One region of the Lentzea sp. NPDC004782 genome, then DNA from elsewhere that is predicted to be linked to it. Evidence: riboswitches for the same ligand, from Rfam matches in the RefSeq annotation. Region 1 holds a riboswitch; each other region holds the start of a gene.

Region 1 (6,272 bases):
CCGCGAGCGGCTGCTGCGGCTCTACGCGGCGGGCACGGAGCTCGACCTGCCGGATGCCTCGGCGCTCGTGGCCGCCAGCGACGGCGTGACGGCGTCGTTCGTGAAGGAGCTCGTGCGGCGGGCGACGTTGCGAGCGCTCGACGACCAGCCCGATGCCGCCCGCGTCCGGCTGGACGAGGCGGCGATCTCGGCGGCGCTGACCGATCTGCTCGATGAGAAACAGGCGCTGACGCGCAGCCTGCTGGGTGGTTGAACAGGCCGTTTACCAGCATGAAGCGGCTCTGACAGAGGTCCTCCGCTCGGGGTGTTCTCGGCTGGCTCCTCCACGCGACCGTGCCCGGCGGGCGCGCGGGAACGTGGAGGAGTCTTGTCTTCTTCCCGCAGGCGCGCCGGTCTGGACGCTTGCGCCTCCCTGGGCCGGGATGACAGCGCGATCCAGCGCTCTGCGTTGGAGCACAACACGTTGAAGATCCCGATCAGCTATGGGACGGACGGCGTGTCCGCTTCGAAGGCGTGCGCGGACAGCAGTCCAAAGTGGATGACACAGCACGGCTACCACCGCCGCCGGATTCCGATCCGGCAGTTGCAGGACGTGGTGCTGCCGGCGCGGAGAACCCGGCGTGGACTTCGGAACAACAGGCGTGGGTGGCCGGGGTGCGAACACGTCGGCGGCCGCCAGGTACGACCCGCTCTACGCATTCGGGCACGCCGTGGTGAAGTTCACGGTGACGAACACCGGTGGGTCTGCGGGCGTCGTCGTGGTGCCGGTCTACGTGCGGCAACCGGTCGACGCAGGTCGAGGTGCCGTTCCAGCTCTCGCAGCTGCCGCTGACCGTCGGCGACGTGGACGGCGACGGCAGGCGCGAGGCGGCGATGGGCGCGGAGAAGGCCGCGTTCACGGTGCGCTGAACAGGCCTGATATCCTTCGTCGTCGTGAACGCGCGGCACTCCGCCGTGGAGGAGAGCCAGCTTCCGCTGGTGCCGACCAAGCGCGTCACGAACTCCGGTTTCGACACAGAAGGGTGATGTCGCATGGCGAACATCAAGTCCCAGCTCAAGCGGATCAAGACCAACGAGAAGGCGCGCCTGCGCAACAAGTCGGTCAAGTCGTCCCTCAAGACGGCCATCCGCAAGTTCCGCGAGGCTGCCGAGGCCGGTGACAAGGCGAAGGCCCTGGAGCTGCTGCAGGACGCGTCCCGCAAGCTCGACAAGGCCGCCACCAAGGGTGTCATCCACCCGAACCAGGCCGCCAACAAGAAGTCGGCGATGGCGCTGCGCGCGAACCAGCTCGAGGGCTGATTCCGTAAGGCTCAAGCCTCGGGAAAGGGCTCGCTCGCTCGTCGAGCGGGCCCTTTCTCATTGTCCGGTGCGCTGATGCCCGCCCACTAGCGGCGGCCGTGCGCAGCGACGATCTTCAGGACCGCCCGCTCCAGCGCGTAGTCGGCGTCGGCCGCCACGCCCTTCACGTCGGCGTTGAGCCCCGCGACGACCTGCATCGCGTCGGCGAGACCCGACTGGTCCCAGCCGCGGGCCTGGGCCTGCGCCTTCTTGATCTTCCACGGCGGCATGCCGAGCGGGCCGGCCAGGCTGAACGGGTCGGCCCTGCCCACCGCGGAGACGCGCGCGACCGTGCGGACCGCGTCCGCCAGGGCGTCGGCGACCAGCACGTGCGGCACTCCCAGTTGCATCGCCCAGCGCAACGCCTCCATCGCGCCCGCCCGGTCACCGGTCACGGCCTTCTCGGCGACCGCGAACCCGGTCACCTCGGCCTTGCCCTGGTGGTAGCGGCGGATCTCGTCGACCGTCACCTTGCCGTCGGTGTCGGACACGAGCTGCGACGCCGCCGCGGCCAGCTCGCGCAGGTTCGTGCCCACGGCGTCGATGAGCGTGGCGACGGCCTCGGGGTCGATCTTGCCGCCGGCCTGCCGCACCTCGTTGCGCACGAACGCTTCCCGATCACCGGGCTTGGTGACCTTGGCGCACTCGGTGACCGCGGCACCGGCCTTCTTCAGTTGTCCGGGCAGGTCCTTGGCCGCCTTGCTGCGACCACCACCCGTGTGCACGACGACGAGCGTGACCCCGTCCGCGGGCGCCTTGACGTAGGAGAGCACCGTGTCGGCGATCTCCTTGCTGATGTCCTGCGCGTTCTGCAGGACGATCACGCGGCCCTCCGCGAACAACGACGGGCTCACCAGCTCGGCCAGCTCGGGAGGGGTGAGATCAGTCACCTGCACGCGGGTCAGGTCGGCGTTCGGATCGGCCTTGCGTGCGGCTTCGAGAGCCGCCCGAACAGCACGTTCGACCAGCAACTCCTCCTCGCCGACGACGAGGTGCAGTGACTCCGGTGCGCTCACGCTCCGCATCCTCCCACGTCCCGGATCGTGGACGTTTGTGGCTGAGCAACGGACCGGTGCCGTAGCTTGGTGGCCACAACTGAACACCGCTCATCCAGAGGGGCAGAGGGACCGGCCCGAAGAAGCCCCGGCAACCGGCGTCAGCGCCGCGTGCAGAACTGCGCGCAGACGATCACGGTGCCAATTCCGACCCGTTCGATTTCGCGGGAAAGATGAGGAGATACCTCGCGATGACTGCTGTCACTGTGCCCACGAGCACGACCTTCGACCTCGGCCCCGCCCGTGCACTGCTGTGCCGTGAGTGCGGTAATGAGACTCCTCTCGCTCCTGAGTACGCTTGTCTGGAGTGTTTCGGGCCGCTGGAAGTGGCCTACGACTTCGGCAGGATCCGGCGCGAGGACATCGAAGCCGGCCCCCGGTCGATCTGGCGCTACCGCGGCCTTCTCCCCGTTCCGTCCACTGTGGAACAGCACCCGAACACCGAACCCGGCGGCACCCGCCTGGTCGAGGCGCACAACCTCGCCAAGGCCCTCGGTGTCCGCAAGGTCTGGGTGAAGGACGACACCGGCAACCCCACCCACTCCTTCAAGGACCGCGTGGTCGGCGTCGCGCTCGCCGCGGCCCGCGAGCTCGGCTTCAAGGTGCTGGCCTGCCCGTCCACCGGCAACCTGGCCAACGCGGTCGCCGCGGCCGCCGCCCGCGCGGGCTGGCAGTCGGTGGTTCTCGTGCCCTCCTCCCTCGAGCGCGCCAAGATCCTGATGAGCGCCGTCTACGAGGGCGCCCTGATCGCCGTCGACGGCAACTACGACGACGTGAACCGCCTGGCCCAGGAACTCGCAGCGGAGCACGAGGACTGGGCGTTCGTGAACGTCAACGTCCGCCCGTACTACGCGGAGGGCTCGAAGACCCTCGGCTACGAGGTCGCCGAGCAGCTCGGCTGGCGCCTGCCCGACCAGATCGTGGTGCCGATCGCGTCCGGCTCGCAGCTCACCAAGGTGGACAAGGCGTTCCGCGAGCTCGGCCAGCTCGACCTGGTCGAGGCCACCCCGTACCGGGTGTTCGGCGCCCAGGCCACCGGCTGCTCACCGGTGTCCGCCGCGTACAAGGAAGGCCACGACGTCATCCGCCCGGTCCGTCCGGACACCATCGCCCGTTCACTGGCGATCGGCGCCCCGGCCGACGGCCCCTACGTGCTCGACGCGGTCCGCCGCACCAACGGCGCCATCGAGGACGTGACCGACGAAGAGGTCGTCGAGGGCATCAAGCTCCTCGCCCGCACCGAGGGCATCTTCGCCGAGACCGCCGGCGGCGTGACCGTGGCGACGGCGAAGAAGCTGATCGAGTCGGGCCAGCTCGACCCGGACGGCGAGACCGTGCTGCTGATCACCGGTGACGGCCTCAAGACCCTCGACGCGCTCGGCGACACGATCGGCCCGCGCGCGACGGTGCCGCCGTCGGCCGAGGCCGTCATCAAGGCGCTGGGCTAGTCACCTCCTTCCGGGGTCCGGGGACGCGCACGCGTCCCCGGACTCACGTGCCTCAGAGGGAAATCGCCTCCGTCTGCGTCCAGCCGGAGCGCGGAAACCGTTGCAGGCCTTCCATCACGTGCGGTCCGAACGGCTCCACTCGCGCGCGCCACGCCACGATCCGTTGCGGCCACGGAGCTTCCGCCTTCAGCGCGTTGTAGTGGTAGTCGTGCCAGTCGTGCGGCGCGATCCGCAGGCCCTCGTCGAACAGGTGCTCCGAGACGAGGTCGTACGCCTCCTCAGGCTTGGCGACCTCGGTGGGCGGCAGCACGTGCGTGACCGATGCCCGGTAGGTGAGGGCGCGTGTGCCGTCTTCGAGTGTTTCGCAGATGTAGTAACCGAAATCGGGTTTCAGCTCGTCGTGCGGCCACGGCGTCGCCGAGTAGTTCGTCTGCCACATCGCCCACGCGATCCGAGGCGTGCCACCGGGAACCGGGTAGCGCGCGTTGTGCAGCCTGATCCAGACCATTCTCTTCTCCTTCTCACTGTTCGGTTTCCCGGCAGGACCGCCAGGTCGCCGTCCTTGTCCGTGCGCAGCACCAGCGCACCTCCCGCCCGCAACAGGTCGAGCACGTGCTCGCTGGGGTGCCCGTAGCGGTTGCCGGCGCCCACGCTCACCAGCGCGATCCGCGGGTGCGTGGCTTTGAGGAACGCGGGCAGCGAGTACCGCGACCCGTGGTGCGGCACCTTGAGCACCTCGACCCCGAGATCCCGCTCCCCCAGCAACGCCGACTGGCCCGCCAGTTCGACGTCACCGGTGAGCAGCACGCGGCCTGCTCTGGTGTGTGCCTTCAGCACGAGCGAGTAGTCGTTGACCGTCGTGTTCGTGTCGTCTGCTGTCGGCGGCCGCCTCGGGCCCAGGACTTCCACTTCCAGCCCAGGCCAGGCGAACCGCTCGCCCACCTTGGGTTCCACGACCCGCACGCCGTGACCGCGGGCCTGCTTGTTCACCTCCTTCCACGCCCATGCGGGCTCCTTGAGCGGGCCGGTTGCGATGGCACCCACCGCACGCCCGGTGAGCACCGCAGGCAGGCCCTGCACGTGATCCGCGTGCAGATGCGTCAGCACGAGCAGCGGAATCCTCTTGATTCCCAACGTCGTCAGGCATCGGTCGACCGCACCGGGGTCGGGCCCGGTGTCCACGACGACCGCTCGGTCCGGCTCGTCGGTCGCCAGAACCAACGCGTCGCCCTGACCGACGTCGCAGATGACGACCTTCCAGCCGTCGGGTGGCCACGTCGGTGCGATGACCTTCATCGGCACCAGCACGACGAATCCGCCGACCAGCACCGCGACGACCAACGTCCGCGTCTTCTTGAGCCGCAGCAACAACACCACCGCTGCCGTGACCGCCAGAAGCGCGAGCGCTCCGAGCCAGCCCTTCGGCCAGCCGACCGCGGCACCGGGCACGGTCGCCGCCTGCCGTCCGACCTGGATCAGCCAGGTCACCGCCGGTCCCGCGACGTGCACGACCAGCTCGGCCGCCGGCCGGTACAGCGGCGCGACGGCCGCCGCCACCACGCCCAGGACCGTCGCCGGCGCGACCACCGGTCCGGCCACCAGGTTGGCGACGATCGCCACGAGACTCACCTGACCGGACAGCCCCGCAACCAGTGGAGCCGTGGCCAGGCTTGCGGCCGTCGGCACGACGACCGCCTCGGCCAGACCGTTCGGCACGCCGCGTTGCTTCAACGCCTTCGACCACTTCGGCGCGACCAGCACCAGCGACGCCGTGGCCACCACGGAGAGCGCGAACCCCGGCTCGCCACCCAGTGCCGGGTCGACGAACACCAGGACCAGGACGGCCGTGGCGAGACTGGGCAACGTGGACCGTCGCCTGCCCAGCACGAGGGCGAGCAAGGTGACGGCACCCATCACCGCGGCCCTGAGGACGCTCGGCTCCGGGCCTGCCAGAACCACGAACCCCACGAGCGCCGCCATCGCCGCCGCGGCCGCCGTGCGCGGGCCTGCTCTGAGCCGCTTGGCCAGCAGGTAGACCGCGCCGCACACGATGGCGAGGTTCGCGCCGCTCACCGCCAGCAGGTGGGACAGCCCGGCGGTGCGGAACTCGTCGACGATGCGCGGTGCCATCTGGTCCGTGTCGCCCACCACCAGCGCGGGCAGGAGGCCGGCTTCCTCGTCGTCGAGTACCGCGCTCGCGTCTCTCAGACCACGGCGGAGGTCGTCTGCCCAGCGTTGCCAGAGCGGTGGTGACTGCGGGTCGATCGGCGGGCCGCGAACTCTGAGCAGTGCCGAAGACAGATCGCCGCCTCTCGGAGGCGCCAGCGTTCCCTTGGCAGTGACCTTCTGGCCTGGCAACAGCGTTCGCCACTTCTCAGCCGGAGCCAGCAGGACGAGGTGGGCGCCGTCGGCCTTCGCGGTGATCACCACG
Region 2 (6,272 bases), on a different contig from region 1:
AGCTCGGCGTCGAGCTTCAGCAGCCGGTCGGGATCGGTGGCGGCCTCGGCGAGCGCCGCGTGCAGCTCGGCTTCCTTCTTGTGCAGCACTTCGAGGCGCCGCTCGAGGCGCGCCAGCTCCTTGCGGGCGGCCCGCTGGTCGGCCGCGTTCGACGGTACCTTCGCGACGGCCGGGACGGCGGCGCTTTCCCTGTCGCGCAACAAGTCCCGGCGCTTGAGGTACTCGTCGATCCCGCCGGGCAGGTCGGTCAGCTTGCCGTCACCGAACAACGCCACGACCTTGTCGCACACGCGCTCGACGAGGTAGCGGTCGTGGGAGATCACGACGAGCGTGCCCGGCCACGAGTCGAGCAGGTCTTCCAGCTGCTGCAACGTGTCGATGTCCAGGTCGTTCGTCGGCTCGTCGAGCAGCAGCACGTTCGGCTCGGCCATCAGCAACCGGCACAGCTGCAACCGCCGCCGTTCGCCACCGGACAGGTCCGAGACCGGCGTCCACTGCTTCTGCGACGAGAACCCGAACCGCTCGCCCAGCTGTGACGCCGACATCTCGTACTTGCCGAGCACGACGCGCCGCGCGACCTCCTCGATCGCCTCCAGCACGCGCATCGACCCGTCGAGGTCGTGCAGCTCCTGCGACAGGTGCGCGATCTTCACCGTCTGGCCCTGGATCCGCTTGCCCGTCTCGGGTTCGCGCTCACCGGCCAGCAGCTTCAGCAACGTCGTCTTGCCGGATCCGTTGACCCCGACCAGACCGATGCGGTCGCCGGGCCCGATGCGCCACGTCAGGTCGCGCACCAGCACCCGGTCCGGAATGGACAGTGTCACGTCCTCCAGCTCGATCACGGTGCGGCCCAGGCGCTTCTTGGCGAACGCGAGCAGCTCGACGTTGTCGCGCGGCGCCGGCACGTCCGCGATCAACGCCTCGGCGGCCTCGATCCGGTAGCGCGGCTTGGACGTCCGCGCGGGTGCGCCGCGGCGCAGCCACGCGAGCTCCTTGCGCGCCAGGTTCTGCCGCTTCTCCTCCGCCGCGTCCGCGAGCCGCTGCCGCTCGGCGCGCGCGAAGATCCAGTCGGCGTAACCGCCCTCGTACTGCTCGACCTTGCCCAGCACGACCTCCCACGTGCGGTTGCAGACCGTGTCGAGGAACCACCGGTCGTGCGTCACGACCACGAGCGCGCACTTGCGGGCCAGCAGGTGCTCCGCGAGCCACCGCACGCCCTCGACGTCGAGGTGGTTCGTGGGCTCGTCCAGCACGATCAGTTCGAGGTCCTGGATCAGCGCAGCCGCGAGCGCGACCCGGCGCCGCTCACCACCGGACATGGTGGAGACCACGGAGTCCAGGCCCAGCGCCATGATCCCGAGTCCGTCCAAAATGGACCTGACACGGGCGTCCGACGCCCACTCGTGCTCCGCGTCGAAGCCGAGCGGGTCGATCACCGCGTTGCGCACGGTCGAGCCCTCCGGCAGCTCCGTGCGCTGCGTCACGACCGCCATCCGCAGATCGCGCGACCGCGACACCCTGCCGTCGTCCGCCGGTTCGACCCCGGCCAGCACCTCGAGCAGCGTCGTCTTGCCACCGCCGTTCAGGCCGACGACACCGATCCGGTCGCCCTCGTTGACGCCGAGCGACACGCCGTCGAGCAGCGGCCGGACGCCGAACGACTTCGACACGGACTCCAGGTTGACCAGGTTGGCCATCAAAACCTCACGACCCGAGAAGAAATACCCCCGCAGAGGCTACCTGGAAGTGCCAAAGGCCCTGCTCACCACGTATTAGGCGTGGACTTCCGGCGGCGTCGGCTTCGGTTCCTCGGTCGTGATCACCCGCGCACCCGGCACCGGGCCGTGCGCGACCCGGACCGTCCGGCACACGCCCGCGCCGGCCAGCTCGGCGGCCACGCGCACCGCCGTGTCGCCGTCCTCGCACAGGAACGCCGTCGTGGGGCCCGAACCGGACACGATGCCGGCCAGCGCGCCCGCGTCGACACCTGCCCTGAGCGTCCGGCGCAGGTTCGGCCGCAAAGACACGGCGGCGGCCTGCAAGTCGTTGCCCAGCAGCAACGCCAGCTGACGCGGGTCGCCGGAGGAAAGACCCTCCAGCACGGCCTCGACGGGACCGACGCGTGGCGGATCTCCCTCGGCACGCAGGCGGTCCAGCTCGTCGAACACGTCCGGAGTGGACAGTCCGCGCCGGTCGAACGCCAGCACCCAGTGGAACTGGTGACGGCTCAGCACCGGCACGATCCGCTCGCCGCGGCCGGTGCCGAGCGCGGTGGCGCCGTAGAGGGCGAACGGCACGTCGGCACCGAGCTTGCCGGCCAGTTCGGCCAGCTCGTCACGGCTGATTTCCAGCCGCCACAACGACGACAGGCCCACGAGCGTCGCCGCCGCGTCCGCGCTGCCGCCCGCCATGCCGCCCGCGACGGGGATGGCCTTGCGGATGACGACCCGGACCTTCGGGTCGTCGGGGTCCTTGCCGACGTGCGCGGCCAGCAGGCGAACCGCGCGCCAGGCGAGGTTCGAGGCTCCCGTGGGCACCTGGTCGGCGCCCTCGCCGTGGACCTCGACACCGGGTTCGTCCGCCACCGCGACCGTGACCTCGTCGACCAGCGAAAGCGCCTGGAAGATCGTCACCAGGTCGTGGTAGCCGTCCGGGCGCACGTCACCGACGGCCAGGTGCAGGTTGACCTTGGCCGGGACGCGGACCGTGACCGGGGGTGGAACGACTGCGAGCACCATGTCAGCCTACGGGCGTTCTGGAGTCCTGGACTCCTCCCCCGGTCGCCACCTGCGTTAAACCGGGATGACGGAACCGTTGTAGGTCTGCTTGATGTAGTCCTTGACCTGCTGCGATCCGAGCAGCTCCGCCAACGAGCGAATGCGCTTGTCGTCCTTGAGCTCGGTCCGCGTGACCAGGCCGTTGGCGTTCGGGTTGCCCTCGGCCTTCTCCAGCGCGAGCGCGTCGGTGGCGGGCTTCAGGCCCGCGTCGATCGCGTAGTTGCCGTTGATCACCGACGCGTCGGTGTCCTCCAGCGAACGGGGCAGCTGAGCGGCCTCCAGCGGCACGAACTGCAGGTTCTTGGGGTTCTCCGCCACGTCGCGCACGGTCGGCGCGTCCACGGCCTTGAGCTTGATGAGGCCGTTGGCCTCCAGCAGCTTCAGCCCGCGGGTCTCGTTCGTGGCGTCGTTGGCCAGCGCGACCTTGGCGTTCTGCGGCAGCTCGTCGAGCTTGCGCACCTTCTTGGAGTACACACCCAAGGGCTCGACGTGGACGGGCGTGACCCACTCGACCTTGGCGCCGCTCTCCTTCGTGAACGTCGCGAGGTACGGGACGGTCTGGAAGTAGTTGGCGTCGAGCGAGCCGTCGACCAGCGCCGTGTTGGGCTGCACGTAGTCGGTGAACTCGACGACCTCGATCTTCAGACCCTTCTGCGCGGCGAGGTTGTCGGCCACGAACTTGAGGATCTGCGCGTGCGGGACGGGCGACACGCCGACCTTGAGCGTGTCCGAAGCAGACGCACCACCGGCGGAGCAGGCAGACAAAGCAGTCAAAGCGACCGCGATCAGAGCAGCCTTAATACGCATTTCGTTCCTTTTGAGAGTTTCACGGCAGAGTCTTGAGTGCACGCGGGGAGCTTTCGTTCGCTCCTGGCGCACGAAAGGGCCCCGCGTGCGGGAAAGTCAGACGGAGGCGTGGCGGCGGCGGTCCGAGGCGCGGGCGGCACGGGTGAAACCGAGCTGGATCAACGTCGTGAGCACGGCGAGCCACGCCACGGTGCTCCACAGGACCCGGTCGTTGAAGCGCTGGTAGCCCTCGCGGATCGCCAGGTCACCGAGGCCACCACCGCCGATCACGCCCGCCATCGCGGAGTACCCGATCAGGGCGATCACGGTGACGCCGATGGCGTTGATCAGCGCGGGCAGCGACTCGCGGATCAGCACCGAACGCACGATCCGAAGCGTCGAGGCGCCGGTCGTGACCGCGGCCTCGACCACGGTCACGTGCACCTCGGACAGGATGTTCTGCACGAGCCGTCCGACGAACGGGATCGCACCCACCGCCAACGGCACGATGACCGCCGTGCTGCCGATGGAACCGCCGACGATCAGGCGGGTGACCGACGTGAGCGCGACGAGCAGCACGATGAACGGCATCGAGCGGCCCAGGTCGGTGATGAAGCCGAGAACGCGGTGCAGCGCGGCGTTCGGCCGCAGCCCGCCCTTGGCGGTGAGCTGCAGCCAAACCCCGAGCGGAACTCCGAAAGCGGTGGCGATCAAGGTGGAGACGCCGACCATGTACAGCGTCTCCCCGGTGGCCTCGACGAGAAAGCTCAGCACGTCCGGCCAGGGTGTTGCAGACCTCACGCAGCTACTCCCTGCGGCCCCTTCAGGGACCTCTGCACCGCGCCACCGGCCTCGCTGATCCACTCCAGCGCCGAGTCGGACCGCTCGCCGTTCAGGCCGAGGCGGAACCGCGCGACGGGGGTCTCGCCCAGGCGCGTCAGGCCGCCACCGACGATGTTCAGCTCGACGCCGAACCGGTGCGAGGCCTCGGGCAGCAGCGCGCCGACCGCGGCGAACCCGACGAGCACGACGTCCGCGACGCGGTCGTAGCTGCTCTCGTTGATCGGGTTCAGGTCGACGGCGGGCAGCAGCGCACCGCTCGTGCGGCTGCCAGCGTCGCTGACGAGGTCGAGGACCTTGCCGTGCTCGACGACGCGGCCCTGCTCCAGCACGGCGACGTCGTCGCAGATCTTGCGGACCACGCCCATGTCGTGCGTGACGACGAGGACGGTCACACCCAGCTCAGCGCGCGCACGGTCGAGGACGGTGAGCACGGAACCGGTGGTCTCGGGGTCGAGCGCGCTGGTGGGCTCGTCGGCCAGCAGGACGCTCGGGTTGGCGGCGAGTGCGCGCGCCACTGCGATGCGCTGACGCTGCCCGCCGGACAGCTGGTCGGGGTAGGCGGCGGCCTTGTCGGTGAGCCCGACGAGGTCCAGCAGCTCGCCCACACGGGTGCGGCGCTGCGGTCCCGGCACGCCCGCGGACTCCAGCGGCAGCGCGATGTTGCCGGCGGCGGTGCGCTGCCGCAGCAGCGAATCCCCTTGCGGCACAACGCCGATCTGCCTGCGGGCGGCCCGCAGCGCTGACCCGTCCAGCGCGGTGATGTCCGTGCCGTCGACGCGGATCGCACCCGAGTCGGGGCGCTCCAGCAGCGCCACGCAGCGCGCGAGCGTCGACTTGCCGGCCCCGCTCGGGCCGACGACGCCGAGCACGGTGCCCGCTTCGACGTCGAGGGTCACGCCGTTCAGGGCGTTGACACCCTGGAAGGACTTGGTGAGGTTTTCGACAGTGATCACTTCTGCTCCACGGCTGCGCGCGACGGCACACTCGCCTCGTGGGCGGTGCGCGGTCGAAGTTCTGCTCAGGTGTGCGCCACTCTTTGGTCGAGTGCGCGTCAAAGGACTTTGAGAAGGCGCCTTAGACGAGGTGGCGACGACATGCAGAAGCGGTGCGACGGCACTGGTCGACGACTCGACGGCGCGTCAGCATTCGCGTGGTACCCATGTGATCCTCCATCGGTCCTGGCGTTAGCACCTGCCCGCATCCAGCGGGTGGTTGCTGCGACGTCGTAGAGCCAGGTCTCTCGGTCGCTCCGGATGGCACCTAGCAGTCAACCGGACGCACGTTCGGTTGCGCAAGCCAGAATCCGATTCGTTCGACAGATCACACTGTTGGCCGATGGATCTCCGGCCTAGACCTCCGCGATCCGGATGAAGTCGATCACGCTCAGCTGCTCGCCCCTGGCCTGCGGGTCGACGCCGGCCTTGTCGAGCAGTTCGTCGACGTTGATGTCCGCGGCTTCGGCCCAGCCCTTGAGGGCGGCCCTGAGGGTCTTGCGACGTTGCGCGAAGGCCGCGTCGACGATCGAGAAGAGCCTCTTCTTGTCCACTGTGGACAAGGGGTTCTCGTGACGGTGGAACGAAACCAGCCCCGAGTCGACGTTGGGCGCGGGCCAGAAGACGTTCCTGCCGACCGGGCCTGCCTTCCGCGCGTCGGCGTACCAGGCGAGCTTCACGCTGGGCACGCCGTAGATCTTGCTGCCGGGCCTGGCCGCCATCCGGTCGGCCACCTCGGCCTGGACCATGACGAGACCCTTCCGCAGCGCCGGAAGCTCGTTCAGCAGGTGCAGGACCACGGGGACGGCGACGTTGTAGGGCAGGTTGGCCACGATCGCCGTGGGCTGGACCACGAGGTCGTCCTTCGTGACCT
Region 3 (6,272 bases), on a different contig from region 1:
CTACGCCGCCCCGACGCGGCTGCTCGACGTGCTGGTCCCGGCGCTGATCGCGGGGGTGGTGCTGACGTTCGTGGCGCGGCCGTTGTCGGTGCTGCTCGCCTCGCTGCCGTTCCGGGTGCCGTGGCGGGAGCAGGTGTTCCTGTCCTGGTCGGGGCTGCGCGGTGCGGTGCCGATCGTGTTCGCGCTGATCCCGTTGATCCAGGGCGTCGAGGGCGCGCGGCAGCTGGTCGACGCGGTGTTCGTGCTGGTCGTCGTGCTGACGGTGGTGCAGGGCACGACGCTGCCGTTCCTCGCGCGGCGGCTCGGGCTGGTGCGCGAGGGCGAGCCGCAGGAGGTGCAGGTCGACTCCTCGCCGTTGGACGAGCTGAGCGCCGAGCTGCTGCAGGTGCACATCCAGCGCGGGTCGAAGCTGCACGGCGTCTACATGACCGAGCTGCGGCTGCCGATCGGTGCCACGGTGAGCCTCGTGGTGCGGTCGGGGAAGAGTTTCACGCCACAACCGACGACCCGGCTGCAGATCGGCGACCAGTTGCTCATCGTCACCACCGAGGAGGCACGTGAAGCCGCTGAGCGGCGCATACGTGCTGTGGACCGGGCCGGTCGCTACGCACGGTGGAAGGGCGAGACCGGCGATTAGTCGGTTTCCGAGGCTTCTCAGCATGTGATCGGTTGTCGACGGACGCCGCGAGGCTCCGCTAACGTCATCGGCAGGTCATGAGAGCCAGCGTCAAGCCCAAGCTTGCTGGCCGGCAACCCTCCAACCGCGGTGGGGTGCCCTTGGTGAGGACCTGGTCCGGCGCGTGGGGCGCCGGTCAAGCGCGGGCCTTCGCACGGCGAGGCCCCTGGCCTCGGAGGCAGCTCGATGACGCTCGCGATCACCCCTCAGACCACGGTCGTTCCCGCTGTTGTCGGCGCTGACCTGCGCGTTCCGCTCGTCACCGGAGAGCGCGTCACGTACGCCAACCTCGACCACGCGGCTTCGGCGCCGTGTCTGCAGGAGGTGCGCGACGCCGTCGACGAGCTGCTGCCCTGGTACGCCAGCGTGCACCGCGGCGCCGGGTTCGCCTCCCAGGTCTCGACTCGGGTCTACGAGCAGGCGCGGGACCGCATCCGCAGGTTCGTCGCCGCGCACTCGTCCGACACCGTCGTCTTCACCCGCAACACCACGGATTCGCTGAACCTGTTGGCGCGCAGCATTCCCCGCAACACCGCGGTCGTGCTGTTCGACAGCGAGCACCACGCGGCGCTGCTGCCGTGGCGCGGCCCGAACGTTCAGCGCATTCCTGCCCCGTCTTCGTCCGGCGCCGCTGTTGTCGCGCTGGACCGGGCGTTGGCCGCCGCCCCGGTCGGCCCTCGGCTCGTGATCGTCACCGGGGCGTCCAACGTCACGGGCGAGCTGTGGCCGGTCGCGGAGCTCGCGAAGGTCGCCCGCCGGCACGGCGCGCGCATCGCGCTGGACGCCGCGCAGCTCGCCCCGCACCGCCCGATCAACGTGCGTGAGCTGGGCGTCGACTACATCGCGTTCTCCGGTCACAAGATCTACGCGCCGTTCGGCGCTGGTGTGCTCGTCGGCCGCGCGGACTGGCTGCAGCAGGCCCAGCCGTACCTGGTCGGCGGCGGTGCGACCGCGAAGGTGACCGACCACGGCGACCGCCTGGGCGTCGCGTGGTCCGCGGTGCCGGAGCGGCACGAGGCCGGCAGCCCGAACGTCGTCGGCGTGCACGCGCTGGCGTCGGCCTGCGAGATCCTGTCGCGGCACTGGGAGCAGACCGTCGCGCACGAGCAGGAGTTGCTGGCCCGGTTGCGGGACGGCCTGCGCGCGGTCCCCGGCTTCCGCGAGCTGTCGATCCTGACCGACGCCGACAAGGTGGGTGTCGTGAGCTTCACGATCTCCGGCTTCGACGCGGGCTTCCTCGCGGCGGCGCTGTCCGCCGAGTACGGCATCGGCGTCCGGGACGGGGCGTTCTGCGCGCACGTGATCGTCGGCAGGCTCGTCAAGCAGGTCGGATCGCACGAGGAGCGCGCCGTCCGCGCGTCGATCGGCCTGGGCACGACGGCCGAGCACGTGGACCGTTTGGTGGCGGCGCTGCGCACTCTCGTCACCGAGGGTCCGAAGTGGACCTACACGCAGCGCGACGGTCGCTGGGTGCCCGAGGACGACAGCCGAACCCTGCCGCCGTTCCTCGCGTAGTCCCGGTAGTGGACAATGACCTGGTGAGTGACGAGTCCAAGGCCGAGGAGAAGGCCGCTGACACGCCTGCCGAAGCGCAGGTCAGCGAGCCGAAGCCGGTCGAGGAACCGAAGTCCAACGAGTTCGTCGGCGTCGAGCTCGCCGATGACGACGACGACACCGACTCCGACGCCGGCGAGGCTGCCGAGAAGCCCGCGGAGGACAAGCCCGCCGCCGAACGGGTCGTGTCCGACGACGACGTCATCGAGCCGGAGTTCTCGCTCAGCGGGTCGCTGCCGGAGCCGAGGATCAAGCTCCTCGCCGCGCTGGCGGCCGGCGTGCTCGCCCTGGACGTCCTCACCAAAGTCCTGTCCGTGGCGTTCCTCGAGGGTGCCGACCCGATCAAGCTGTTCGGCGGCGTGCTCTACCTGACGTTCGTCCGCAACCCCGGCGCCGCGTTCGGCATGGCCGAGGGCATGACGTGGATCCTGGCGCTCATCGCGCTCGGCGTCGTCGGGTTCATCCTCTGGATCTCGCGCAACCTCCGCTCCCAGCCCTGGGCCGTCGGCCTGGGCCTCGTGCTGGGCGGCGCCGTCGGCAACCTCGCCGACCGCCTGTTCCGCGAGCCGGGTCCGATGCGCGGCCACGTGGTGGACTTCCTGTCGCTTTTCGACCCGTTCGGCCGAGTGTGGCCGGTGTTCAACGTCGCCGACATGGCGATCGTCTGCGGTGGCGCGACGATCGTGGTGCTGGCGCTCATGCAGCACGACTACGACGGGACGGTCCACAAAGAAGAGAAGAAGGTCGAGGCGTGAGCGGATACCGAACGCTGCCGATTCCCGACGGGCTGGACGGCATGCGTGTCGACGCGGGCCTCGCCAAGCTCCTGGGTCTGTCCCGCACCGCGGTGGCGGCCATCGCCGACGCGGACGACGTGCTGATCGACGGACGGGTCGTCGGCAAGTCCGACCGGCTGACGGCCGGGGCGATGCTGGAGATCACGCTGCCCGCGCCTCCGCAGCCCGTCACCGTCCAGGCGATTCCCGTCGAGGGTCTGGTCGTGATCCACGAGGACGACGACATCATCGTCGTCGACAAGCCCGTGGGTGTCGCCGTGCACCCGTCACCGGGGTGGACCGGGCCGACCGTCGTGGGCGGGCTCGCCGCAGCGGGGCACCGCATCGCCACGTCCGGTGCCGCCGAACGGCAGGGTGTCGTGCATCGCCTCGACGTGGGCACGACCGGTGTGATGGTGGTCGCGAAGTCCGAGTCGGCGTACTCGGCTTTGAAGCACGCCTTCAAAGAGCGGACCGTCGACAAGGTCTACCACGCGATCGTGCAGGGGCATCCGGATCCGATCAAGGGCACGATCGACGCGCCGATCGACCGGCATCCCAAGCACGACTACAAGTTCGCCGTGATGAACTCGGGCAAGCCGTCGATCACGCACTACGAGGTGATCGAGGCGTTCCGGGCCGCCTCGCTGGTCGAGGTGCACCTGGAGACCGGGCGCACCCACCAGATCCGCGTGCACTTCTCCGCGCTGCACCACCCGTGCGTGGGCGACCTGACCTACGGCGCCGACCCGACGCTCGCCAAGCGGCTCGGGGTGTCGCGGCAGTGGCTGCACGCGCGGCAGCTCGGGTTCCACCACCCGGCGGACGGTCAGTGGGTCACCTTCACGTCCGAGTACCCGGACGATCTGGCTTCCGCGCTGGAGAAGCTGCGCGACGAGGGCTGATTGCGCCTGGGTAAATCATCGGTTGACGAGCTTTCATTTGATGTCAATCGGTGGCCTGCCTAGCGTCTTCGGCATGAACCTCATCGTGCTCGCGGCCTCCGGCCGGACCGGTCTCACTCTCGCCAGGCTGGCTCTGGAACGCGGCCACACCGTCACCGCGATCGCCCGCGACCTGCGGAAAATCAGCCTGGATCACCCGAACCTGCGCAAGGTCGCCGGCGACGTGAGCGACCCAGCGAGCATCGCCGCGGCAGTCGACACGGATTCCGTCGTCCTGTCCGGCCTCGGCACCGACGTGGCCGGCGTGCTGTTCGACGGCGCCAAGGCGGTGATCGCCGCCGAGCCGAAGCGGATCATCTGGCTCGGCGCCTACGGCACGGGCGCGTCCGCCGAGGCCGCGGGCGAAGGCGCCGCCGTGCTCTGGAAGCTGATGGGCGACCGGATTCCGGACAAGATCGCGGCCGACAACGCCGTGCTCGCCGCCGGGGGCACCGTCTTCCACGCCGGGGTGCTCAGCGACGGGCCGGAGAGCCCCGGCCGGCGCACGGTCGGACTGGATGCCGCGCCGCCGTTCGACCTCGGCGCCGCGGTGAGCCGGGAGACCGTTGCGGCCGCCATGCTCGACGAGGCCGAGAACCCGCGATTTCCCGGCGTCATCGCGTTGCCGCTAGCACCTCGGTGAGGGTGGCACGCACCTGGTCGCGCAGCCACGCGTGGGCGAGGTCGGAGTCGTAGCGCTGGTGCCAGTTGCAGTTGATCGCCGCCTCCTGGGACTCGGCCGGCAGCGGCCTGGTGATCAGCCCGAACGCCTCGACCAGCGGGCGGCACAGGATCGCCGTGGTGGTGACCAGCGCGTCGCTCGCCGCCGCGATCTGCAGAGCGGAGTGCACGGTCGCCACGCTCGCGATCACCCTGCGGTGCAGGCCGGCCGCTGCCAGCAGGTCGTCGATCGGTGCGGTGAGCCGGCCGCGCCGGGAGATCACCACGTGCGGCTGGGCCGCGTAGGCCGGCAGGTCGAGCAGGTCGGCGCAGGGGTGACCGGACCGCATGACGACGGCGAGCGGATCGGTGCCCAGCGTCTCCGAGCGGAACTCCGGCAGGTCCGGGGTGCCACCGCCGAGCTCCAGGTCGACTCGGTGCCGCAGGTCGTCCGTGTCGGCGGAGTGCTCGGCCAGCACCCGCAGCCGCACGCCCGGTGCCTGCTCCGCGACCCTGCCGACCAGCCGCGGTACCAGCGACGAGGCCAGCGCGTCGTGGCACTGCAGGGTGAACGTGCGGTCCAGCGCGGCGAGGTCCAGCTCCCGGCTCGGCGACAGCACGGCGTTGGCCTGCCGCACCAGCCGGTGCACCTCTTCCCTGATCGCGAGCGCGTACGGCGTCGGCGTCATCGAGTGGCCCGTGCGCACCAGGATGTCGTCGCCGGTCACCTTCCTGATCCGGCCGAGCGTCCGGCTGACCGCGGGTGACGACAGGTGCAGCCGCTCGGCCGCGCCCATCACGCTGCCCTCCTCGAGCAGGGCGTCCAGCACGGTCAACAGGTTCAGATCCGCTTGCATGACACTCGATCCTGGAGGAAGCCATGATCGCCGCCACCACCGCGGCCGTCCGCCGTGCCGGAACGCGCATGCTGAAGCGGTACTCCACGGAGTCCCGCGCGTCCGGCCTCGCCGAGATCGTCGCCGCCGTCCACGCCAACGACGCGGCCGTCGCCGACCTGCTGAAGCCCGAGCTGGCCGACATTCATCCGAACGCTCGCCGGCTCGACGACGAACACGGCTCCGGACCGCTCGGCGAGGGCGACTGGTGGCTCGTCGACCCCGTCGGCGGCAACATGAACGCGGTCCACGGCATGACCGACTGGAACATCGGGGTGAGCCTCGTCCGCGACGGCCGCCCGGTGCTGGCCGTCCTGTACTTCCCGCTGTTCGACGAGATGTTCACGGCCACCGAGGGCGGCGGCGCGTTCCTGAACGGCGTCCGGCTGCGGGTTTCGGACAAGACGTCACTGGACGGGGCGCTGGCCGGCACCGGACAGGCCCGGCCGGGCCAGGGACCGGAGATGGCGGACCGGGTGGGTGCCTCGTACAGCGCGGTGGCGAAGGAGGCGCTCTACGTCCGGATCTCCGTGCCGGTGACCCATCAGCTCGCCCAGGTCGCCGCCGGCCGGATGGACCTGCACTGGCAGTACGACAACGTGCGCGCGCACGCGTCTGGTGTGTTGCTCGTGCGGGAGGCGGGTGGTGTCGTCACCGATCTCGACGGCGAGCCGTGGGAGCTGACCAGCCGCGAGTACCTGGCCGCCGCGCCGGGCGTGCACGCCGCCGCGCTGGCCATCCTCGCCCAAGCACCCGACGGTGCGAG

Evidence for each region. A riboswitch is a leader RNA that binds a small molecule or an ion and turns the genes downstream of it on or off. The one in region 1 is predicted to bind S-adenosylmethionine.
Region 2: another riboswitch for S-adenosylmethionine. It lies ahead of ABZV40_RS20355 (methionine ABC transporter ATP-binding protein); the one in region 1 lies ahead of thrC (threonine synthase).
Region 3: another riboswitch for S-adenosylmethionine. It lies ahead of ABZV40_RS04245 (aminotransferase class V-fold PLP-dependent enzyme); the one in region 1 lies ahead of thrC (threonine synthase).

The regions. Positions count from the first base shown of each region.
Region 1 covers NZ_JBEXJN010000044.1:69,086-75,357, reverse strand. The annotation lists gene ABZV40_RS33175 (AAA family ATPase) at 1-253, shown strand, start outside; gene ABZV40_RS33170 (hypothetical protein) at 739-909, shown strand; gene rpsT (30S ribosomal protein S20) at 1,033-1,299, shown strand; gene holA (DNA polymerase III subunit delta) at 1,386-2,363, opposite strand; SAM riboswitch class I at 2,442-2,573, shown strand; gene thrC (threonine synthase) at 2,585-3,841, shown strand; gene ABZV40_RS33150 (hypothetical protein) at 3,894-4,349, opposite strand; gene ABZV40_RS33145 (ComEC/Rec2 family competence protein) at 4,232-6,272, opposite strand, start outside.
Region 2 covers NZ_JBEXJN010000021.1:36,862-43,133, reverse strand. The annotation lists gene ABZV40_RS20375 (ABC-F family ATP-binding cassette domain-containing protein) at 1-1,697, opposite strand, end outside; gene ABZV40_RS20370 (4-(cytidine 5'-diphospho)-2-C-methyl-D-erythritol kinase) at 1,773-2,738, opposite strand; gene ABZV40_RS20365 (MetQ/NlpA family ABC transporter substrate-binding protein) at 2,793-3,584, opposite strand; gene ABZV40_RS20360 (methionine ABC transporter permease) at 3,681-4,364, opposite strand; gene ABZV40_RS20355 (methionine ABC transporter ATP-binding protein) at 4,361-5,359, opposite strand; SAM riboswitch class I at 5,573-5,666, opposite strand; gene rsmA (16S rRNA (adenine(1518)-N(6)/adenine(1519)-N(6))-dimethyltransferase RsmA) at 5,755-6,272, opposite strand, start outside.
Region 3 covers NZ_JBEXJN010000003.1:202,203-208,474, forward strand. The annotation lists gene ABZV40_RS04240 (potassium/proton antiporter) at 1-637, shown strand, start outside; SAM riboswitch class IV at 711-825, shown strand; gene ABZV40_RS04245 (aminotransferase class V-fold PLP-dependent enzyme) at 863-2,191, shown strand; gene lspA (signal peptidase II) at 2,215-2,985, shown strand; gene ABZV40_RS04255 (RluA family pseudouridine synthase) at 3,027-3,911, shown strand; gene ABZV40_RS04260 (NAD(P)-binding oxidoreductase) at 3,985-4,593, shown strand; gene ABZV40_RS04265 (LysR family transcriptional regulator) at 4,565-5,467, opposite strand; gene ABZV40_RS04270 (inositol monophosphatase family protein) at 5,491-6,272, shown strand, end outside.